Regions from separate parts of the Exiguobacterium sp. s64 genome, predicted to be linked through region 2. Evidence: riboswitches for the same ligand, from Rfam matches in the RefSeq annotation. Region 2 holds a riboswitch; each other region holds the start of a gene.
The links. A riboswitch is a leader RNA that binds a small molecule or an ion and turns the genes downstream of it on or off. The one in region 2 is predicted to bind S-adenosylmethionine.
Positions count from the first base shown of each region.

Region 1: another riboswitch for S-adenosylmethionine. It lies ahead of KNP64_RS03825 (MetQ/NlpA family ABC transporter substrate-binding protein); the one in region 2 lies ahead of metK (methionine adenosyltransferase).
Region 3: another riboswitch for S-adenosylmethionine. It lies ahead of msrA (peptide-methionine (S)-S-oxide reductase MsrA); the one in region 2 lies ahead of metK (methionine adenosyltransferase).
Region 4: another riboswitch for S-adenosylmethionine. It lies ahead of mtnK (S-methyl-5-thioribose kinase); the one in region 2 lies ahead of metK (methionine adenosyltransferase).

Region 1 is NZ_JACSLH010000002.1:48,905-54,825, reverse strand. Features, by position in the region: gene KNP64_RS03835 (aminotransferase class I/II-fold pyridoxal phosphate-dependent enzyme) at 43-1,218, shown strand; gene KNP64_RS03830 (iron-containing alcohol dehydrogenase family protein) at 1,215-2,231, shown strand; SAM riboswitch class I at 2,272-2,376, shown strand; gene KNP64_RS03825 (MetQ/NlpA family ABC transporter substrate-binding protein) at 2,449-3,270, shown strand; gene KNP64_RS03820 (methionine ABC transporter ATP-binding protein) at 3,280-4,314, shown strand; gene KNP64_RS03815 (methionine ABC transporter permease) at 4,286-4,948, shown strand; gene KNP64_RS03810 (Spx/MgsR family RNA polymerase-binding regulatory protein) at 4,976-5,371, opposite strand; gene KNP64_RS03805 (DUF302 domain-containing protein) at 5,534-5,917, shown strand.
Region 2 is NZ_JACSLH010000007.1:10,236-16,156, forward strand. Features, by position in the region: gene mnmL (tRNA modification radical SAM protein MnmL/YtqA) at 1-555, shown strand, start outside; gene mnmM (tRNA 5-(aminomethyl)-2-thiouridylate-methyltransferase MnmM) at 509-1,081, shown strand; gene KNP64_RS10850 (alpha/beta hydrolase) at 1,114-1,830, opposite strand; gene KNP64_RS10855 (GNAT family N-acetyltransferase) at 1,921-2,391, opposite strand; gene KNP64_RS10860 (hypothetical protein) at 2,556-3,092, shown strand; gene metK (methionine adenosyltransferase) at 3,137-4,345, opposite strand; SAM riboswitch class I at 4,476-4,595, opposite strand; gene pckA (phosphoenolpyruvate carboxykinase (ATP)) at 4,910-5,921, shown strand, end outside.
Region 3 is NZ_JACSLH010000002.1:103,339-109,259, reverse strand. Features, by position in the region: gene KNP64_RS04125 (bifunctional glycosyltransferase family 2/GtrA family protein) at 1-568, shown strand, start outside; gene KNP64_RS04120 (3'-5' exonuclease) at 612-1,178, opposite strand; gene KNP64_RS04115 (four-helix bundle copper-binding protein) at 1,244-1,576, opposite strand; tRNA gene KNP64_RS04110 (tRNA-Ala) at 1,690-1,762, opposite strand; gene KNP64_RS04105 (GRP family sugar transporter) at 1,897-2,760, shown strand; gene msrA (peptide-methionine (S)-S-oxide reductase MsrA) at 2,791-3,303, opposite strand; SAM riboswitch class I at 3,368-3,468, opposite strand; gene KNP64_RS04095 (hypothetical protein) at 3,513-3,674, opposite strand; gene KNP64_RS04090 (amidase family protein) at 3,786-5,189, shown strand; gene rlmN (dual-specificity RNA methyltransferase RlmN) at 5,259-5,921, shown strand, end outside.
Region 4 is NZ_JACSLH010000003.1:19,884-25,804, forward strand. Features, by position in the region: gene KNP64_RS06035 (1,2-dihydroxy-3-keto-5-methylthiopentene dioxygenase) at 1-329, opposite strand, end outside; gene KNP64_RS06040 (methylthioribulose 1-phosphate dehydratase) at 343-960, opposite strand; gene KNP64_RS06045 (2-hydroxy-3-keto-5-methylthiopentenyl-1-phosphate phosphatase) at 957-1,607, opposite strand; gene KNP64_RS06050 (2,3-diketo-5-methylthiopentyl-1-phosphate enolase) at 1,604-2,761, opposite strand; SAM riboswitch class I at 2,831-2,932, opposite strand; SAM riboswitch class I at 3,138-3,240, shown strand; gene mtnK (S-methyl-5-thioribose kinase) at 3,322-4,473, shown strand; gene mtnA (S-methyl-5-thioribose-1-phosphate isomerase) at 4,470-5,504, shown strand; gene KNP64_RS06065 (sugar ABC transporter substrate-binding protein) at 5,497-5,921, shown strand, end outside.

The DNA of each region.
Region 1 (5,921 bases), on a different contig from region 2:
CTTTCCGCGGAAAGGGGTGTTTTTTGCATAGGAGGACTATTCATGACTGACAGACGCTCACACTTACTTAAAACTTTACCACCCCAACATTTTGTCGGACTCGCCGATGAAGTCGCAGCACTTGAACAGGCCGGTCGCGATATCATCAGACTCGGTCAAGGGACGCCGGATTTGCCAACGCCCGCCCCAATCTGCGACGCACTTCAGACGGCGCTCCTTGATGCCTCGACCCATCAATACGGTCCGTTCCGCGGTCAGGCCCGTCTGAAACAAGCGGTGGCGACGTTTTACTTGAATGAGTACGGCGTCGAAGTCGATCCCGAGACGGAAGTCGCGATCCTCATCGGTTCCAAGTCCGGACTCATCACGTTGCCGCAATGCGTACTCGAACCTGGCGACGGGATCTTGCTACCGAATCCCGGCTATCCTGATTACATCTCGGGGGCACGCCTCGCCGGTGCCGTCGTCCGTGACCTCGTCCTCCGGGAAGAGAACGGCTTCTTGCCGGACTATGAGACGCTCGATACGCAAAATGCAAAACTCATGTATTTGAACTACCCGAGCAATCCGACGGGGGCCGTTGCCACGCCAGCCTTCTTTGACGACACCGTTCGGTTCGCCCGGGAGCGGGACTTGATGGTCGTCCACGATTTCGCATACGGCAGCATCGGATTCGATGGCCACGTCCCGCCTAGCTTCCTGCAGGCGGAAGGGGCGAAAGAAGTCGGCATCGAGGTATATACGATGTCGAAAGCGTTCAACATGTCCGGTTGGCGCGTCGCCTTCGCCGTCGGGAACGCGGACATCATCGAGGCGATCAACACGTATCAGGACCACGTCCACGTCAGCGTGTTCTCGGCCATCCAGGCGGCGGCTGTCGCCGCGCTCGAGGCCCCACGCTCCATCCGGGACGATTTGGCCCGACTCTATGAGGCGCGACGCGATCGCCTGATCGATGGGTTGAACCGGGCCGGGTGGGCCGTCGAGCCGCCGGAGGGTTCGTTCTTCGTCTGGGCGAAAGTGCCCGAGGGCGATGCCAAATCGTTCTCGCGTAAGTTATTGTACGAGGCAGGAGTCGCCGTCACCCCGGGCTATTTCTTCGGTTCGGAAGGGAACGGATACGTCCGCTTCGGTCTCGTCTCACCGGAACCGAAGATTGACGAGGCGGTCGAACGAATCGAGCGGTTGTTTGCCGCCTATGAGGAGGTGCGCGCATGATTCGTCAGGCCGTCCTTGAATATGACCACGCCGATGACGCGCTCGACCGTCTGGATGACTTAGTCGACGGCCGACGTGCCCACGTCCTGCACGGTCAGAACGGGTATGACGTCGTCCGAGCCATCTTTCCGGCCATCGCGGACTATCCGGCAACAAGGTTCAGCGGGGAGTGCACGGACTCGGAAGTCAAACGGCTCAAACCGTTGGACGCCGACGTGTTAATCGCCGTCGGAGGCGGCAAGCTCGTCGATACGGCCAAACTCGTCGCCTATCAACGGAACGTCCCGCTCATCGTCGTCCCAACGCTCGCCTCGAACTGTGCGGCGTTCACACCGCTCAGCGTCGTCTATCAGGAGGACGGGAGCTACGACCGCTACGACATGTTCCGCGTCGTCATCGAACGGGTCATCGTTGACTCACGGGTCATCTCGCGCTCACCATATGAATACTTTCGGGCCGGTGTCATCGACACGGTCGCGAAGTTTTACGAGGCCCGTTATTTGAGTGGTGACAGCTCAGCTGACGCCGGCGTCAACACCGGACTCGTCTTGGCCGAGCAGTGCGGGCGTCTCGTCGAACTTGAATTGAGCGAGCACGCTTTTGAGTCGTATAGTGACGACGTCCGCTTCGCGGTCGATCACGTGCTCGCCATCGGCGGCGCCGTCGGTGGATTTGGTGACGCCGGGACACGCGTCGCCGTGGGCCATGCGGTCCATAATGCGCTCAGCCGCTTCGAGTCGACCCACTCTTTCTTGCATGGAGACAAGGTCGGCTTCGGCCTAATCGTCCAGGAGCGGTTGCGTCGCTCGGCCGATGCTCCGTATTTGGAGGCCTGGTTGAAACGGTTCGGTGCACCGACGACGCTCGAGGCGCTCGGGGTCGGGTCGGGCGACATCCCGGTACTGGTCGACTCCGTCATGACGGAAACCGAACTGCAACAGTTGCCGGAACCACTCGATAAAGACTTTTTGAAAATAATTTTTGAAAATTTACAATTTTCTATTTACAATTAAAAGAATTAAAAGTAAGATGATAACAATTTAATAGACCGATTGCTTATCAAGAGTGGTGGAGGGACTGGCCCTGTGAAACCCGGCAACCAGATCGTAATGATCATGGTGCTAATTCCAACAGACGATATCGTTTGGGAGATGAGCGTGTCCGACTTTGACTTGTCGTGCCCGCCACTCTGAATGAGTAGCGGGCTTTCATTTTGGAGGAGGAAAACAAATGAACATCAAACAGAAAACAGTACTTGCAGGAACGTCACTACTCGCCGCCATCTCGCTCTCGGCATGCGGACAATCGGACGCGAGCGAGTCGCTCAGCACGGAGTCGCTCACGATCGGCGTCACGGGCGGGCCGCACCAACAGATCGCCGAGAAAGTGAAAGAACTCGCGGCCGAAGACGGCCTCGAACTCGATATCAAAGTGTTCAACGACTATAATACGCCGAACACGGCGCTCGCCGAGGGTAGCCTCGACGTGAACAGTTATCAGACGCTCTCATTCCTAGAACTGCAAAAGTCCGATAAAGGCTATAAAATCGACGACGTGTTCAAGACCGTCGCTTTCCCGATGGGTCTCTACTCAGAGAAATTGACCGACATCGAGGACTTGAAAGAAGGTGACAAGGTCGCCGTCCCGAACGACCCGGCGAACGAGCTACGCGCGCTCCGTCTGTATGAGACAGCGGGACTAATCACGCTGAAGGAAGGATTGACGGACAAGGCGACGAAACGTGATATCGCCGAGAACCCGCTCAACCTTGAATTCATCGAACTCGAGGCGTCGCAGCTCCCGACCCAGCTCCCGGAAGTCGCACTCGCTGCCATCAACACGAACTTCGCGATGGGTGCCGGCCTGTCGATCAATGAGGACGCCTTGTTCCACGAAGACACGGTCGACAACCCGTATCCGAACTACGTCGTCGTCCGCACCGATAACAAGGATGACGAAGTCGTCGAGACACTCAAATCGTACTATCACTCGGACGAGGTCCGGACGTTCATCGAAGAGACGTTCAACGGCTCAATCGTCCCGGCGTTTTAAGGAGGACCTATGATCGCACTTAAAGGAATCACGAAGACGTTCACGGTGAACAAAGGTGCCGTCACCGCACTCGATGACGTCTCGCTCACGATCGAGAAAGGCGAAATCTTCGGCATCATCGGTCGAAGCGGGGCCGGCAAGAGCACGCTCATCCGCATGATCAACCTGCTCGAACGCCCGACGTCGGGCCAGGTCGAGATCGAAGGACAGGACATCACGAAGCTCGACAAACGTGGGCTCTCAAAACTCCGCCATCGAATCGGAATGATCTTCCAACATTACAACCTGCTCAAGACGGCGACCGTCGAAGATAACGTCGCCATCCCGCTCCGGCTTGAAGGTCTCGACAAGGCAACGATCCGCGCTCGCGTCGACAAATACCTCGACATCGTCGGCTTGACGGACCATCGAAAACATTATCCCGAGCAACTCTCGGGCGGACAGAAGCAACGTGTCGCCATCGCCCGGGCCCTCGCGCACGAGCCGGACATCCTGCTTAGCGACGAGGCGACGAGCGCGCTCGACCCGGAGACGACCGAGTCGATCCTCGACCTCTTGCTCGACATCAACCGCGAGCTCGGGCTGACGATTTTCTTGATCACGCACGAGATGGAAGTCATCGAGCGCATCTGTGACCGGGTCGCGGTCATCGAGGCCGGCCGGATCATCGAAAAAGGGGACGTGCTCGACGTGTTCTCGGACCCGCAGCATGCGACGACACGCAAGTTCTTGAAGACGAACCTCGATGTCCCGAAAGAGGTCGTCGTTGAGTTGAGCACGCACGGGATGCTCGTCAACTTGTCGTTCATCGGCCATCAGAGTGAACAGGCTGTGCTCGCCCAGTTGACGAAACGGTTCGGCTTGCTCCCGAATATCATCGGGGGTGGCATCAAAAAGCTAAAAGGCGGTCTCGTCGGCAATCTGCTCGTCCATTTGGACGGCGATAAGGCCCAGACCGATCAAGCCGTCCGCTTCTTAGAGGCGAGCGGTGTGAAAGTGAAGGAGGTGACGAACCATGCTTCAGTTTTGGGAAAATTGGGGTGACTTGATTTGGACGGGGACGATTCAGACGCTCACGATGACCGGCATCGCGCTCGTCATCTCGACGTTGATTGGACTGCCGCTCGGGACGCTTCTCGTCTTGACGCGACCGAACGGCCGGCTCGCCAATCGTTATTTCTACGGGGCGTTATCAAGTGTCATCAACGTCGTCCGTTCCATCCCGTTCATCATTCTCTTATTCTTCATCCTCCCGTTCACCCGCTTCATCATGGGCACGACGATTGGCGTCCAAGGCGTCCTGTTGCCGCTCATCGTGTTCACGGCACCGTATATCGCCCGACTCATGGAGTCGGCGCTACTCGAGGTCGACCGTGGGGTCGTCGAGGCGTATGAGGCGATGGGCATCTCGACCCGGAAAATCATCTGGTACGTGTTGATCCGTGAGGCCCGCTCTTCGATCGTGCTCGGTCTGACGATTGCGACGATCGGTTTGATCGGGGCGACCGCGATGGCAGGACTCGTCGGGGCAGGCGGACTCGGCGATATCGCCTATCAATACGGGCATCTCCGATTCGAGCCGGAGGTCATGTACGTGACCATCTTCGTCTTGATCCTGCTCGTCCAATCGATTCAATCGTTCGGTAACCGCTTGGCGGCCCGACTCAAGAAGGCATAAGAAAAGAGCTCTGCTTCGGCAGGGCTCTTATTTGTTGTCGAGCAATCGTTTCAATTCGGCGATTCGGTCATGGCGCGGGATGAACGTACGAATCTCTTTCTCGCTGAACCCGATTTGAATCCGATTGTCGTCGACGACGATCGGACTCTTCAAGATTTGGGGGTGCGACGCCACAAAGCTGTACAGCTCACGGAGCGACATCTCGTCAAGTTGGTCCGCCGCTTGTTTGTACACGCTCTTTTGGATGGACAACAGGTCGGTCGTCCCGTTCTCGGTGAGGCGGAGCATGTCTTTGAACTCGGTGAACGACATCCCTTGATCGGTCAATTTTTTCTCGATGAATGGGATGTTCTGTTCGCGTAACCAATCAATCGTCTTACGGGAAGAACTGCAGCTTGTATGTGTGAATACGGTGACCGTCACGGCAACCACTTCTCCTTTACGTAAGTATGGACTTCTTTATTTTCTCTCATCCATACGTAATGGACGTCGAATATGTTTCAAATCACATATACTTTTTTCACGATTTGTTGATCCTCAGTTCGGGTACATGACGAGAGAGACTACAATCGAGGAGGGATTCACATGTTTGATTATACGGTCAAGACCGATCAGACGGTCGAAGCGGTCGTCGAGAAGCTGAAAACGACGCTCAAAGAAGAAGAGTTCGGGGTGCTCTGGGACTTCAATTTGAGTGAGACGCTTGAAGAGAAAGGCCAGCCAATTGAGGGGGACTATCGTATCCTTGAGGTATGCAATCCGAAAGAGGCGAAGAAAGTCATCACGGCGCACCGAGAAGGCGGGTATTTCCTCCCATGTAAGCTTGCCGTGTTCACAAAGGACGGGGCGACCCATGTCGGGATGCCGAAGCCGACGAAACTGATCGAACTGATTGAGGATGAATCGCTTCAAACTGTGGCCCGTGACGTCGAGACGCGATTGACGCGTGCGATTGATCAAGCCGTCTAATTGA
Region 2 (5,921 bases):
GAGCGGACGTCCCTCACGATCGAACTCGGCCTACAGACGATTCACGATGTGACAGCGAAAAAAATCAATCGTGGCCATGACTACAAGACGTTCCTCGAAGGTCTCGCCAAGCTCCGCCGACGCAATATAAACGTGGTTGTCCATATCATTAACGGTCTCCCTGGCGAGACGACAGAGATGATGCTCGACACGGCGCGAGAAGTTGCTAAAATGGACATACAAGGAATCAAGATCCATTTGCTCCACGTCTTGAAGCACACGCCGCTCGCCCGTCAGTACGAAAAAGGATTGCTCGAGCTCATGGACGAGACGACTTACGTCTCCCTCGTCTGCGACCAGCTTGAGACGTTACCGCCCGAGATCGTCATCCATCGGTTGACCGGTGACGGGCCACCGGATCTGTTGATCGGTCCGACGTGGAGCCGGCACAAGATGGCCGTCTTGAACGCCATCGATGCCGAACTGGTGCGTCGTGATTCCTTCCAAGGAAAAAAGAAGGATGAGAGCCATGGGATTAATGAGAGTCTTACCGTTCGCGAAGTACCTACTCCGTGAACACGTCACACCTGGTGCCGTCGCCATCGATATGACGGCCGGCAACGGGCACGATACATTGTTTTTAGCCGAACTCGTCGAGGCGACGGGACACGTCTACGCGTTTGATGTCCAAGCAGCGGCGGTCGAGGCGACACGCATTCGCATCGAGGAAGCAGCATTGACGGACCGCGTCACTGTCATCCACGACAGCCACGACACCGTCCGAGAAATTGTAGCGGACGAGACACGCCCGATCACAACCGCCGTGTTCAACCTCGGTTATTTACCGGGAAGCGACAAGTCGGTCACGACGACGGGCAATACGACCATCGACGCCCTCGAGCAACTGCTCGACGTCATGGCCGTCGGTGGTGTCATCGTCGTCGTCATCTATCATGGCCATAATAGCGGCAAAATCGAGCGCGACGAGGTGCTCGCCTACGTCGAGGCACTCGATCAAAAGCGGGCCGGCGTCCTCCGTTACGGCTTCATCAATCAAATCAATCATCCCCCGTTCATCGTGGCGATTGAAAAACGTGCATGAAAACAGGCGACTCGAGCGAGTCGCCTGTTTTGTCATTCTCGAATCAATTCATAAAACGTGATGAGCGTCTCCGCGAACTTCGTGTTCAGTCGTTCATAGCCGAAATGCGGGAAGCCTTCGAGCCGGCGAATGTACACTTGATCGCCGCCAATTTTTCGACAGACGTTGAGCGTCAGTTTCACATCGGCGAAGCGGTCGTCCGGCGCATAGAAGCAAGCGAGTGGAAGGCGCGGCAAATGTTTCTTCTCTTCTTGATGCTCGACGATCTCTTCCTCGATTTCCCGGTATTGCCCGTACGTGATCTCACCGAAGCGGGACGACTCTTCGCCTGCACCCATGAACGTCATCATGCCGAGCGGCAAATCCGGACGGAAACGGTCGACCGCACTCGCGACGACTTGTTTCAATCCGCCGATTTGGCGGGACGGATGCCAATCGAACAAGGGTGAGATATACGTCAAACTGCCGAGCGGCACATCGTATTCCTGGAGCAATCGGTTCGTTAACAATGTCCCGAGACTGAAGGCGATGACGTGAATCGGCAGTTTGTACTGGCTCGCCTCGCGTAGCGTGTTCTTGATTAACAGCTTATGGTCTTCCGCCGTCAAGCCAACCGTCTGTCCGGTCACGACGAGAACTTCATATTCGTCACGTAACCGTCCTAAAAACGCCTCGCTCAAGCGTGACGTGAACTGGAGCGGATAGACGATCACGATAACCCCTTTTCGTGATTCTTCTTCGTATGTCATACTGTCACCTCATTTTATTATGTCCATGTTTTTATACTAACAAAAAACATCAGCCGAGACTGATGTTTGTCAGAAAATCCGTCTAGGGTCTTAGCTCGGGTCATAGCGCAAATGAATCAGTTCCATCGGTTGGTCGTACACTTCCTCTTGTATCCGATTCAATTCGATGAACGCCTCATGGTTCAAAAAGGCGATCGCCTGCTCGTTCGAACTCTCGACGTACAGTTCGATCGGTTGAACTTTACGTTCGCGCAGATGAGACAATAAGGACGTTCCGAGACCTTGTCGGTGATGGGTCGGATGAAGATAGAGCCGGAGCACTTCCCACGTATCCCCGCGGTCGATCGCATGATAGAACCCGATGACGTCGCCTTCGGCTTCACCGACAATGAACAACTGCTCTTTCGCTTCCTCGCTTGAACTGATGGCGCGGACGATCTCTTCTTGCTGATAAGCCCGTTCCATTACTTTTGAACGAACCTCGTCTTGTTCACTGACCGTTGCGAGCGCAATATCGCGGATGGTGGCGGCATCTTCTGGTACGGCTTCCCTGATCTTCATAACGGCATCCCCCTTTTGGCCAATCTAGTAGTATCATTCCCCATCAGCAAAAAAATATCCTGCCCGCTCATTACTTTTTGATGTCGAAATGAAGGAAGACGTTATTTTCCATTTTGACTCGGGTATAAGAGTATCAATGCCAACTTACAAAAAGGAGTGTTACTATGGAACCGAAACTACAACATGATCCACAAGTCGACCAAGCCAATCATCCGAACCGTCAGTTTGATTCTGGAGAATCATCTGGTCCTCGGATTACACTGGTGAGAGGAATTCTTTTAGGAGCTGTAGTCGGAGGTGCCCTTGCTCTACTTAGTTCTTCGAACCGTCAAAACACAAAACAATCGCTCACGACTGCTAAATCATCTGTCGGTGGTTTAGTAAGTGAAGTGGCTAAAGATCCTAGCGGAAAAGCTTCGCAAGTCATTGACCAAGTGAAATCGGCTTCTGGAATCATCCAAGAAGTTGCCACCGACGTTCAAAATGTCTATGAAAAAGTCGCTGGAGAAGTGGATACGGTGAAACAAGACTTAACGCAAGTTGCCGGCACCGCTATGGAAGCAAAATCAGACTTACAATCGATTGGCGAGAAAGTGGTCGAAGCAAAAGACACCGCGCTAGGCCAAGAAACGTCATCTGATTCTTCTTCTAACGATTCTTCTAACGATGATACATCTAAGCAGGATAAAAACCAATCTTAACAAGAAAAAACGACCTTTCTCAGCGAAAGGTCGTTTTTACTGTCTTATGCGAAGCGTTTCGCGCCTTCTTCAAGCACTGCCGCTTTATCCGTTTGCTCCCATGGGAGTTCAACGTCTGTACGACCGAAGTGGCCGTAAGCTGCTGTCTGCTTGTAGATTGGACGGCGAAGGTCGAGCATCTTGATGATGCCGGCCGGACGGAGGTCGAAGTTCTCGCGAACGAGTTCGACGAGCTCAGTCTCGCTCAATTTACCTGTGCCGAACGTGTCGACTGCGATCGATACCGGGTGGGCAACGCCGATCGCGTAAGCAAGTTGAACTTCTGCTTTGTCAGCAAGTCCCGCTGCAACGAGGTTTTTCGCTACGTAACGAGCCGCGTACGCCGCTGAACGGTCAACTTTGGTTGGGTCTTTACCTGAGAACGCGCCGCCGCCGTGGCGAGCGTAACCACCGTACGTATCGACGATGATCTTACGTCCTGTAAGGCCTGCATCCCCTTGTGGTCCACCGATGACGAAACGGCCAGTCGGGTTGATGAAGTATTTTGTATCCGCGTCGATGAGTTCAGACGGGATGACCGCGTCGATGACGTGCTCTTTCAAATCAGCTTGGATTTGTTCGAGTGTGATGTCTTCGGCGTGTTGCGTCGAGATGACGATTGTGTCGATGCGAACTGGGTTGTTCGCTTCGTCGTATTCGACCGTCACTTGTGTCTTACCATCAGGACGAAGGTAAGCGAGCGTGCCGTTCTTACGAACTTCTGCCAAACGACGTGACAATTTGTGCGCGAGTGAAATCGGGAGCGGCATGAGTTCTGGTGTCTCTTTTGTTGCGTAACCGAACATGAGACCTTGGTCACCAGCGCCGATTGCATCGATTTCTTCTTCAGTCATTTGTCCTTCACGAGCTTCAAGCGCTTGGTCGACACCTTGGGCGATGTCTACCGATTGCTCATCAATCGATGTGAGGACAGCACAAGTCTCTGCATCAAAACCATATTTTGCACGTGTGTAGCCGATCTCACGAACTGTTTCACGAACAACTTTCGGGATATCCACGTAAGTTGATGTTGTGATCTCACCTGCTACGAGCACGAGACCTGTCGTGACAGATGTCTCAGCCGCAACGCGGGCGTTTGGATCTTCAGCTAAAATCGCATCCAAAATCGCATCTGAGATTTGGTCACAAATTTTATCCGGATGTCCTTCCGTGACGGACTCCGAAGTGAAAAGTCGACGGTTCAAGTTTGCCATTTCGAAAAACCTCCTATAATAAGGGTGATGTGTGGACGGTACTCGTTCCCCTTACGCGTTGCTTTGGGACGGTAATGAAAAAAACCTTTCGCCATGTTCAATGGGAAAGGTTGAATCGTTCTTCCTTACCCTCTTATCGTTCGAAGCTTGCGCTTCGCTTCAGGATAGCACCTTTTCCGAATAACAATGACAAATCGGACGGTTGCTGGGCTTCGTAGGGCCTTGTTCCCTCCACCGCTCAGAATAAGAGTATCCGTTACGAAGACCATCATATAAATGACACCCCGTTCTGTCAAGCGTATCGACTGAATTCGTAAAACTTTTCACGAACTCGTAATAGTTATGTTTGTGAAATATCAAACATTTTTTTGTCGGTTTTCGATTTTGTACTATGACCTGGTACAGAATATGTTAGAATGACAGTGTAAGAAAGCGCTTACTTTAAAGGGTGAAAAAGGCTTGTTTTTGATTAGTATGTCACATATAATAAAAACGTCATACTAATTAAACGCGGAAGTATGCGGATTTCATCCACATCTATTTAGGGGAAAGGTGGGATTCAGGATGGCGACAACGCTCCTGAAAATCGAAGAATTAATTAAAGGTGCCGACATGATGCGGAACTTAACGGTTCCAGAATTGGTGGAAGAAGCCATTCGCAACGGGGAAGGCGTACTGACGAAAGACGGGGCTTTATCGGTCAGTACAGGTAAATTCACAGGACGGTCACCGAAAGACAAATTCGTCGTGCAAGATGAAGTCAGCAATCATTTAGTAGACTGGGGTCCGGTCAACCAACCGATCGCAGAAGAGAAGTTCACGGCACTGCTCGATAAAGTGCTCACGCATCTCGAGACGAAAGACAAGCTCTACTATCTCGAGGCGTCTGCCGGGGCTGACGAGCATTATACGCTTCCAGTGCGGGCCATCACAGAATACGCGTGGCACAACTTGTTCGCGAAACAGTTGTTCTTGCGCGAATGGCCGACACAAGGTGCCTTTGATCCGTTCACGGTCATCTATGCACCGAGCTATAAGGCCGATCCGGAAGTCGACGGGACGAACTCCGAAACGTTCATTCTCGTCTCATTCGCCAAACGGACCATTCTGATCGGGGGAACAGAATACGGCGGCGAAATTAAAAAATCGATTTTTTCAGTCATGAACTTCCTGTTACCGGAACAGCACGTCTTGTCGATGCATTGCTCGGCGAACGTATCGGACGCCGGCGAGACGGCTCTCTTCTTCGGGCTATCGGGTACCGGAAAGACGACGCTATCGGCCGACACAGAACGTCATTTAATCGGGGACGACGAGCATGGTTGGTCTCCTGACGGCGTCTTCAACATTGAAGGCGGTTGCTACGCGAAGACGATCAACTTGTCGCGTGAGAACGAACCTCAAATCTACGATGCCATTCGATTTGGCTCGTTGATTGAGAACGTCGTCTTGGACGAGGAACGGGCACCAGACTACAAGAACATCTCACTCACTGAGAACACACGGGCCGCCTACCCGATTCAATTTATCGATAACGCGATGCTTCCGTCACGAGCCGGTCATCCGAACACGATCG
Region 3 (5,921 bases), on a different contig from region 2:
GCGGGCGGTCCCACTGCGTTATGCGGAACAGTTGCTGGATGTGCCAGGGAACCGCTATGAGTTCGAGATGAACATGTTGACGTTCACGAGACGTTGGCAAGTTCCGATTCAACAGATCCCGATTCAAACCGTGTATGTGGCTGAGAACGCCTCATCTCATTTTCGTCCGGTCATCGACTCGATTCTGATTTATCGCATGTTTTTGGCATATTCATTATCCTCGGTCGCTTCATTTTTATTAGACATCGGCGCCTATGCCTTATTCATCTTTTTATTGAATCCGTGGTTCGAGACGACCCATGTCTTGATTGCGACGGTATTGGCCCGCATCATCTCGTCCTTATTCAATTATGTCGTGAACCGAAAAGTCGTGTTCCACTCGAAAGCGAGACGGGCGATGCCGAAGTATTTCGGGCTCGTCGGCGTACAGATGGCATTGTCGGCCGGTCTCGTCTATGTATTGTTCCTGGTGATTCGGGACGGGGAAGTATGGATTAAAGTGCTCGTCGACAGTCTCTTGTTCGTCCTCAGTTATTACGTCCAAAAAAGATGGATCTTTAAACGGTGACAGGCCAAGACGATTGTCTTGGCCTGTCTGACGTACATGTAGTTTAATAGGCGAGCTTCCCGAGCTTGACCGACGTATACCGGTGCAACTCACGCGGGTCATCAATGCCGGTCTTCTGCATCATGTCACGCATGAGCAGGGCGCAGACGCGGGCATCCTCAGCCGCATCGTGGTGGATGAACGGGACGTTCAAATATTCCGCCATCGTGTTCAGCTTGTGATTCGGAAGTCCGGGGTATAGTTTTCGCGACAGCTTGACGGTACAACCGTACTCGATTGTCGGGAACGTATATAAATCATATTTGGCGATTGCTTTTTTGAAAGCGCCCATATCGAATGAAGCGTTGTGCGCCATGACGAGGTCGACGTGTCGGAACGTCGGATAGAGCTGTTCGAGCACCTCGGGTAACGCCGGCGCATCCCAGACGTCACTTGGCCGGATGCCGTGGACGCGGATATTACCAGCGTCAAAGTCTTCTTCTGGATTGACGAGCAGTTGGTTCGTCTCGATGATTTCACCGTCGACGAGCAGGCTCCAGCCGACAGAGCAGATGCTGCGACTATCGCGGTTGGCCGTCTCGACGTCGATGGCAAGGATGGAATGTGACATAATCGGTCCCTTTCTCTAAAAACAAGTATAAAAAAAGTCTAACATATCGTTAGACTAAAAAGCGATTATGCGGCTGCCAAGTTCCGGCACGCCTCGGCACAGCGCAGACACGCCTCGGCGCAGCGTTGACAATGGTCGTGCAAGTGCCGGCCACATTCGACGGCACATGTGTCACACACCTGCGCACAGAGTGCACCGATTGGTTTCATGAAGGCCGAATCCGTCTCGAGTGCGTTCAAGGCGAGGGCGCATACCTCCGAACATTCTTTCGTGAGCCGGATGCATTCGGCGACCATCAATAAATCCTCTTCTTGTAAACATTTTGAGAAACAGTGATTGCTTGCCCGCATGCAGTCGATGACGGCTAAAACGGTCTCTTCGACAGAGACACGATCCATAGTAAGTCCCCCTTAGAATAATGATGTCTTACAATCATTACCCGCTACCAGGTGACTTAAACCGGGCACAGACGCAAAAAAGTCACCCCTCAAATGAGTGGTGACTTCGATAATGGAGCATAGCGGGCTCGAACCGCTGACCTCCACGCTGCCAGCGTGGCGCTCTCCCAGCTGAGCTAATGCCCCGTTCGAAAATTATTATATCATCCTAGTAAAACATTTGGCAATGGGTATTTTTAAATTTTTTTGAACAAAGTTTAATCCGGCCAAAACGTGGGAAAATCATGAGTAATATTATTCTACGAAAGCAGGTGTCATCCATGGAAATGATTTTACTCGCACTCTTACCTGCCTTGATGTGGGGGAGTATCCCGCTCATCGTTTCAAAAGTCGGCGGTAAGCCGATTCAACAGTTGATTGGGACGACGATTGGGGCGATGGTGATGGCGGTCATCATCGCACTCGTCTTCAGTCCGGAGTTCACGACTCTCGCGCTCGTGACCGGTTTCATCTCCGGTGTGTTCTGGGCACTTGGTCAATATTTACAGTTCCAATCGTTCCAAATTTTAAGTGTATCGAAAGCGATGCCGATCAGCACCGGCATGCAACTCGTCGGGACGTCCTTGTTCGGCGTCATCGTGCTCGGTGATTGGCAGACGTCGACCGAACTGTGGCTCGGGTTCTCGGCGCTCGTGTTGATTATCATCGGGGCGGCGCTGACGTCGTATCAACAGAAGAAAGACAGCGACAGCAGCGGCGCCTTGAAAAAAGGCTTGCTCGTCCTGCTCGTGTCGAGTATCGGGTACGTGACGTACGCCGTCTTGACGAACTATTTCGAGGTCGACGGTATCACGGCCATCTTGCCGCAATCGGTCGGGATGTTCATCGCGGCACTGTTGTTCAGCCTGCGTGAGAAAGACGTCAAAAAGTTCGATCCGAAGACGTTCAAAAACATCTTGGCCGGTCTGGCCTGGGGAATCGGGAACTTCGGTCTGTTCGTCTCGAGCGGTGAGGTCGGCATCGCGACGTCATTCGCCTTATCCCAATTGAACGTCGTCGTGGCGACACTCGGCGGAATTTATCTATTGAAAGAAAAGAAGACGACGAAAGAACGTGTCTTCGTCTTTATGGGAATCGGGCTAATCGTCGTGGCCGGATTCATGCTCGGGATTGCGAAAAGCTAAAAAGACGGGTCCAGCGACCCGTCTTTTTGCTTACCAGGCTTGCTCGATGAATGCGTCGCGCCCAGATTTCTTCCGGTCCTCTTTATAGTGGGCCGGATTTTTTTTATGGAAGTCTTGATGGTACTCCTCGGCCGGATAGAACACATCAGCCGGCAAGATTTTCGTGACGATTGGCTGTTTGAAGCGTCCGCTCGCCGCGAGCTCGTCCCGGCTCTTCTCGGCCGCGATGCGCTGCTCCGCCGTATGATAGAAGATGGCCGGCGCATATTGGCTGCCTCGGTCTTGGAACTGGCCGCCGTCGTCGGTCGGATCGGTCTGAATCCAATACAGTTCGAGCAGTCGCTCATATGCGAACAGCGTCGGATCGAACGTGATCTCGACGACCTCGTAGTGTCCCGTCGTCCCTGTCTTCACTTGTTCATACGTCGGATCGTCGACGTGACCTCCCGTATAACCCGATACGATCGATTCGATGCCAGGTTGTTCCTCGAACGGCGTCACCATGCACCAAAAACACCCACCTGCGAATGTTGCTTTCTCCATTATCTTGTCCCCCTTAGGTTAATTCCCAAAAAAAAGCGCCCATGTCATCGACATGAGCGCTCTGTCATATCGGCCAAGGCTTACGCCTTGCTGGAAGTAGCACCTTGCCGAAGCAGGTTGCTGTGAAGTCATAGAGCCAGGTCTCTCGTTCACTCAAGATATCGATATGTAGTTGGTGACAGCATCATACCATCTGCCTCGAAGTGACGTCAACGATTTGATTTTCGTCGGAGTTTCAGCAAAGTGGCACCGATAATCAAAACGATGAGCCCGATTGAGATTGGCAAGACGAACGGCAGGTCGCCGGCATACAGTTGCAAGAAAAACAGAGCGAACACGGCAAGCAAGACGAGCACGTACGAACGGTTCATAGTAACCTCCCTTTTCTTTCAGTGTACCAAGTTACACATTCGTTGGCGAACGAAAACAGGAAATCAAATGTCGATAGCGAATACCATCGAGTGACCAAAGGAGGAATCAATATGACTGACACATTTGATTTTATGGAACTCGATATCGAAACCGCCCATCGCGGATATAAAGAAGGAACGTTCACGGCGCGTGACGTGACGGCCTATTATTTGACCCGGATCGCCCAGTTCAACGACAAACTGAAGGCGGTCATTCAAGTGAACCCGGACGTCTTGTTCGAGGCCGAGTCGGCTGACCGGGCATTTCGTCGCGGGCTACGCTTGCCGCTACTCGGCATTCCTGTCTTGATCAAAGACAATGTCGAGACAGCCGGACTCATGAAGACGACGGCCGGGGCCGTCGCACTCGCGCATCACTTCGCAGGCCGGGACGCCCATCTCGTCCAAAACCTGCGAGCGAGCGGGGCCATCATCCTCGGGAAAGCGAACTTGTCCGAATGGGCCAACTTTTTGACCGAGGGCATGCCGAACGGCTGGAGCGGCGTCGGTGGGCAGGCGCTCAATCCATATGGGGATAAGCTCGATGTCGGAGGTTCGAGCTCAGGTTCGGCCTCTGCGGTTGCAGCGAACCTGACACTGCTCGCTGTCGGTAGCGAGACGAGCGGCTCCATCATCCATCCGAGCGTGCACAATGGCATCGTCGGCATCAAACCGACCGTCGGCCTCATCAGTCGGAGTGGCATCATCCCGATCTCGCGGTCGCAAGACACGGCGGGACCGATGGCACGAACGCTCGAAGACGCGGTAAGGGCACTTGAGGTGATGGTAGGGGAAGACCCGGCGGACCCGGCGACACTCAACCTCCCGGCCGGTCCGCCGTATCGGACGTGCCTCGACGAGCGCCAAGCGGTCGGGATGCGTGTCGGGATCGTCAAGGCTGATTTATCAGCAGAAGAACAAGCATTATACGGTGAGGCGACCGAGCTGTTGAAACAGAGCGGCATCGACCTTGTCGAAGTCGAGCTGCCCGCCCATGATACGCTCGACCAAGGCGATATTTTGTACCACGAGTTCAAACTCGGGATCGAGGCGTACCTGGCCACGACGACACTCCCATACGAGACGTTGTCTGATTTGATGGACTGGAACAACAGACATCCTGAGACGATCCCGCACGGACAAAAGACGTTCGAAAAGGCGGAAAGATTGTCGGGACGTCTCATCGAGGCGGCCTATTTGACGCGCCGGCTCGATGACGTGCGTGACGCCAAGACGGACGGACTCGACCGCCTATTAAACGAACAACAGTTGCACGCGCTCGTCTTGCCTCACGATTTGAACTATGACATGGCGGCAAAAGCCGGGCATCCGACCATCACGATCCCATATCGCTTGAAAGCGAGTGGGGCGCCGTTCGGCCTATCGTTCACCGGGACGAGTTATGCCGAACGTGACTTGATCCGTCTGGCGTATGCGTTCGAGCGACATATTTCGCGTCCCGTTCCACCGTTATAAGAACGTTGCACCCGTCGTCCACGTCCGCTACAATGGTACGTATGCGGATTGAAGAAAGGACAGATAGCAATGAAACCATCTATATACGGGCTGACGTTCGATCAGCTGACAGAAGCGTGTGTCTCTTGGGGATACAGCGCTTTCCATGCGAGACAAATCTGGGACTCGCTCTACATCGACCGAGTGAAACAAATCGAGGACATCTCGGTACGGGCCGAGGTGCGTGAGGCGCTCGCCGCCGAATACGTCATCTCGACGCAAGACCTGTTCGTCAAACAAGAGGCGGGCGACGGGACGGTCAAATTTTTACTTAAACTACACGACGGGCACTATATCGAGACTGTGCTCATGCGACATAAGTACGGCCGTTCGGTCTGTGTAACAACGCAGGTCGGGTGCAATATCGGCTGCAGCTTCTGTGCGAGCGGTCTCTTGAAGAAGACACGTGATTTGACAGCGGGCGAAGTCGTCGAACAAATTATGACCGTGCAACACTACTTGGACGAAGTCGGCGAAGGGGCCCGGGTCAGCCATATCGTCGTCATGGGAATCGGCGAACCGTTCGATAACTTTGACAACTTGGTCGACTTCCTGCGTGTCGTCAAGGACGAGCGCGGTCTCGCGATCGCCCCGCGTAAAATCAACGTCTCGACGAGCGGACTTGCCGACAAGATTTACAAGTTCGCGGACCTCGATTTGCGCATCAACTTGGCGCTGTCGCTCCATGCGCCT
Region 4 (5,921 bases), on a different contig from region 2:
ACGATGAAGCGGACCTCGTCATCCGTATGATGGTGCTCCTTTTGGAAGTTGACGAGCAATTCGTCCAAGTTCGGCGTCGCGTCTGACAATGAGATGACGTCTGCCGTCTCATAGCCGCGGCGCTCCGATACATCACGAATCTCGTCACGGAACGTCGACAAGATCGCTTGTTTGTCCTCGTCCGTCAACTGATAGTTCTCTTGCAGGTTTTCCGGTAGCTTCGTGATGTCCCACTGCTCATATAAAATCCCGCGAGACTCTAAAAAGGCGCTCACTTCAGTTTGATCGACGTAACGCTCTTCGGTTTGTTGGAAATAGACAGTTGCCATGGTTGGTTCCTCCTTATGAATGGACGCCTAGGGCGCGTAGTTTTAATGTATAGCTGAACAAGAACTCGTAAGCCTCTAAATAGCGTTTGGCCGCGGCCGGGGTCTCGCCCCAGACGGTGATGCCGTGATTGCGAATGAGGACGGCACCGGCGTTTGCGTGAATGTGAGGGGCGAAAGCGGCCGCAAGAGTCGGAATGTCCGCATGGTTCTCGATAATCGGTACGCGGACGACCGCATCCTCGTCCCAGAAGCCGAGCGCTTTGATGATTTCTTGACCGGTGAAGACGACTTCGCCGGTGGCGGCATGGAGCTCGGAGATGACATTATTGTCGACCGTATGGACATGGAGCGAACACGTCGCATCCGTCCGATTGAACACTTCGACATGTAGCAGCGTCTCGGCGGATGGTTTTCCTGTCTGTTCGCCGATTAAGCGTCCGCCCGCATCGACATGAACAAAGTCGTCTGGCGTTCGTTTCCGTTTATCGCGTCCACTCGCCGTGACGAGAAATTCGAGCGGGTCGTCAGAGACGCGAATCGCCAAATTCCCACTCGTTCCGGGGAACCAGTCGCGGGCGGCGAGTTCGTCTTTAATCTCGGCCAGTTCAAGCCAACGTGCCGTAAGGCTCATACGGCCACCTCCTTCAAGTGATGGGTGATGTCGTCGAACGTCTCGAACGGGGCGTAACGGATGCCTGCGTCTTCGCAGAGCGTGATGAGTTGACCCCGGGCGTAGACGAAGTCGGCACGCTTCGCGACCTCGAAGTCGGTCACCGAGTCGCCGATGATGATTAAGCGGTCACTCGGATTGACGATACGGCGGGCAATCGTCGGCTTGCAACAGCCGCAATCGTTCGTACACTGTTCGTCACAAGCGTGCGGCCACGTGACGGTTACCGTCTCGTCGGAGAAGTCGGCGACGTTACAGTAGATGTGCTCAGGGGCGACGTGACCATCTAAGACCGGCTGGACGAAGAAGTCCATCCCGCCGCTGACGACGTCAAACTTCCAACCGTGCGCCCGAACCTGTTCTAAAAATGATGGGAACCCTTGGCGGAGCGTGATCCGCTCCAACAAATAATCGTGGTAAGCCGGGGCGGCCTCGCTCGGCAATAGTTGAAACATTTGACCGACACCGGAGCGAATGGAAATCCGTTGTTCGAGCACCGCATCTTTCAACTCGACCCAAGCCGGCGGGGCGAATGCCTTCATCAACGCGATGATATTGTCTTCCGCCGTGATCGTCCCATCGAAGTCGCACAGGATGTGGACCGTCATCGTGACGCCCACGCCTTTAACGCGGTATCGAGTTCGTCCGTCTGTCCTTCGGTGGGACCGAGGACGTGAGTGATGGCTTGGCGGAAAGCACGGGCCCCGGCGGCTGCACCGTCCGGGTGACCATGAATGCCACCGCCGGCGTTGATGACGACCTCCGTCCCGAAATCACGAATGATATCGGCGACAAGCCCCGGATGAATCCCGGCTGACGGGACCGGTAAAATTGGTTTCGACCAATGCGGTTCGGCGCTCAAGTCACGAATCGCGAACGCCTCGTCCCGTGGTGTCGCGAGCGAACCGTATGGAGACGGGAAGAGCGTCAAATCGGCCCCGGCGAGACGTGGGAGTTTACCGAGTAAGAGCGAATGACTGATGGACCCGGTCAAGGCGCCGGCAAAGGCCGGGTGGGCCAAAATCGGCACACGGATGTCTGGGTCGTTCGCAAGTTCGCGCAGTGCGTCAAGACTGTACGTATAGACGTTGAATAGGAGCGCCGTCGCACCGGCCTCGATCAGCCGGAGCGCCTGGTCGCGAAGACCGAACACAGGGCCGCTCAGCGTGATGGCGTAGAGGACACGTTTCCCGGTCGCCTCAAAGTGCGCTTGAATGACGGCCGCTCCGATCCGGGCCCGTTCGAGCGACGGCGTGAGCGGATTGTCGTATAAAATCTCGTCGTCTTTGACGATATCGATGCCGCCGGCGAACTGATCGCGGAGTTGCTGCTCGAGAAACGCGAGGTCACGCCCGATGACGCCTTTGAAGATGCTCATGACGAGCGGACGGTCATGGACACCGAGCAACTCGCGAATCCCGTCGACGCCGAACTTGGCGCCTTTGAAATGAGGGGCGAGCGTTTCGGGCAACGTCAAATCGATTAACCGAATCGAATCGTCGAGGGATAGTTTCCCGAACGTCGTCGTCAAGATGGATGAAAAGTCAGGGCTGACATTATGTAACGGATAGCGGATCGTGAACCGGCTCGTCGTCTCCGTATGGGTGGTCGATACGACCTCACCCCGGTACGCCTGTAACTGCTCTTGCTCTAAATGACGCAGCTCAGTCCATGTGCCGACGGTCAGCTCGAGGGCGATTTTGTCGGCAATGCTTGCGACCGCATCCGTCCGTTTGATTTCATATGTGGCAGTGATACTCATATGGTTCCTCCTTCCAGGCAAACAAAAAATGACCCCATGCCGAGGCAAGAGGTCATCATAAAAAATGAACTCTTATCTCTCAGCTTTCGCTGCAAGAATTAGCACCGTGCCATCTCTGGTCGGTTGCTGCGACATCATCGGGCTCGTCCCTCCGTCTGCTCTTGATAAGAATGTGATTTGAAGTTGTGAAATTTAATTGAATTTTTACACAGATTCGTCACGTCGTCAATTCCTTTTTTTCCAAAAAAAATATTTTGGGAAGTTGTTTCCATATATGCACAAAAAAAAGACGAGTGGCACGGAGAAAAGGACGTTGACAATTGTGACGTCGAGTCCGTAATATTCATCACATAAGTTCACCGAATCGAATAAACCACTCTTATCGCGAGTTGGCAGAGGGAATTGGCCCGATGACGCCGCAGCAACCGACCATTAGGCACGGTGCTACATCCACCAGACGAATGTCTGACAGATGAGAGGAACAACCATTTTGGCTGTGCCTCTTTCTCGCGGAGAAAGGGGCTTTTTTTGTGGGCAACGTACAGGAAGGGGAAAACATCATGTCATATCAACCATTTACAGAACAGTCTGTCGTCGAGCACGTCCGTCAATTAGGATACTTGCAAGACGGAATCGCCGAGTGTGAGGAAATCGGGGACGGCAATTTGAATCTCGTGTTTCGGATTCGCCAAGGCGAACAGCGCCTAATCGTCAAACAGGCGCTCCCATACGCTAAAGTCGTCGGTGAGAGCTGGCCGCTTACACTCGAACGGGCATGGATTGAACAGTTGGCACTCCGTGAGTTTGCGAACGTGGCGCCGCGTTTCGTCCCGGACGTCCTCGGTAGCGACCGGACGCTCGCCTACACGATTTTAGAAGATCTGTCTGATTATGAGATTGTCCGCACCGGTTATTTGAAAGGGGAGAGCTATCCGGAACTCGCGCGTCATGTCGGTGAATTTTTAGGCGAGACGCTGTTCGCGACGTCGGATTATGCGGCCGGCCCGATCGCGAAGAAGCGGATTGAACGTGACTATTACAACCCGGAACTGTGTGACATCACCGAGAAGCTCATCTTCACCGACCCGTTCAAAGACGCGGAGTCGAACAACATCGAGGCGGCGCTTCGAGAAGATGTCGAACGCCTCTGGCAAGACCAGGCGCTCAAGGTCGAGGTGACGAAACTGAAAGTCGGATTTGTCACGAAACATGAGGCGCTTCTGCACGGTGACCTACATACAGGCAGCATCTTCGCGACTCAACAAGAGACGAAAATCATCGATCCAGAGTTCGCATTTTACGGACCGTTCGGCTTTGATTTGGGCCAAATTATCGCCCATTTGACGCTGTCGACGTTCCATGACCCGCTCAAACGCTTCGAACGTTTCACGGACGTCTTGACGGTGTGGGAGACGTTCGAGAAGACGTTCCGGGCCAACTTTGAGCGCGCTGTCGAGCCGTTCAATACGGACGGTTTCGTCGACGAATTGTTGCGGACAATCTTCAGCGACACGATCGGCTATGCCGGTTGCGAACTCATTCGCCGTGCCGTCGGACTCGCCGGTGTCGCCGATCTCGAGACGTTGCCGGAAGCGACGCGGCTCGAACGAAAACGTGACGCGCTTGCCCTCGGGACGGCGCTCATTAAAGAACGCCACAGCGTCGAATCGATTGACGACTTGGTGACGCTTTTGTCGGGGGTGCGCGTATGACGGTCCAAAACATCCGCTTTAATTCGCAAACGGACGAACTCATCCTATTGGATCAGACGTTGTTACCACATGAAGAGCGTTACGTGACAATCGAGACGCTCGAACAGGCCGAACATGCCATCGAGACGCTCCAAGTCCGTGGTGCCCCGGCCATCGCTTACTTCGGGGCGTTCGTCCTCGCCAAAGAGGCAGGCCGGTTAGTCGACGACCCGGACTTCACCCGTCGACTCGACCTCGTCGGACGCCGCTTGATTGCGACAAGACCGACGGCGGTCAATCTGCAAAACGTGATCGAATCGCTCCTTGATTTAAATGTCGGGGACGACTTTGAGGCGATTGCCGAGGAAATCAAACGCCGCGCCATCGCTTTGTACGACCGGGACGTCGATACATATCGGGCCATCGGCGAGCATGCGCTGACGGTGTTGCCGGCCGGGGGGAACGTGTTGACAATCTGCAACGCCGGTGCCATCGCGACATCGCGATACGGCACAGCGCTCGCGCCGTTTTACGTCGGAAAAGAACAGGGCGTATCTTTCAACGTCTTCGCCTGTGAGACGCGGCCGCTCCTGCAAGGGGCACGCCTCACTGTCTGGGAACTCGACCGGGCCGATATCGACGTGACGCTCATCACCGACAATATGGCGGCTTGGACGATTCAGTCAAAACGAGTCGACGCCATCATCGTTGGAGCTGACCGTATCACACGGACGGGTCACGTCGCCAATAAAATTGGGACGTTGCAGCTCGCCGTCCTTGCCAAACATTACGGCATTCCGTTCTATGTCGCGGCGCCGCATTCGACGTTCGATTTGACGGCGGATGACACGATTGAAATCGAGGAGCGGAACCCGTCAGAAGTGACACATATCGGTGGTCAACCGACGGCACCCGTCGGCATCACCGTCTTCAATCCGGCGTTCGACGTCACCCCACCGGACCTCATCACCGGACTCATCACCGAGGCGGGTGTGTTCGAGCCGACAGAGACTGCCATCACACATCATGTAGGGGGAACAATTCATGTCTAAAAAACTATTAATTTTACTATTCACATTCGTCTTGGCGCTCGTCGGTTGCACGAACGAACAAGCGGCCCCATCGAAGCCGGCTGAGAAGACACCGGAGACGAAACCCGTCTCGGTCTCGAATGCCACACTTCCGAAAGATATCGATGTCGCCCTGATCATGCAGATGTCGATCGGGACGTTCTCGTCGCAGTATATCAACGGGGTGACGGAACAAGTCGAATCGTTCGGCGGCAACGTGAAAGTGTACAACGCCGACAACGACCTGTCGAAGATGGCGAGCTATGTCGATACGGCGACGACGCAAGGCGTCGATGTCATCTTGATCGACCATGGCCGTGCCGATGCGTTGAAAGAACCGGTCCAACGCGCGCTCGATAAAGGCATCAAAGTCGTCGCGTTCGACAACGATTTGACGAA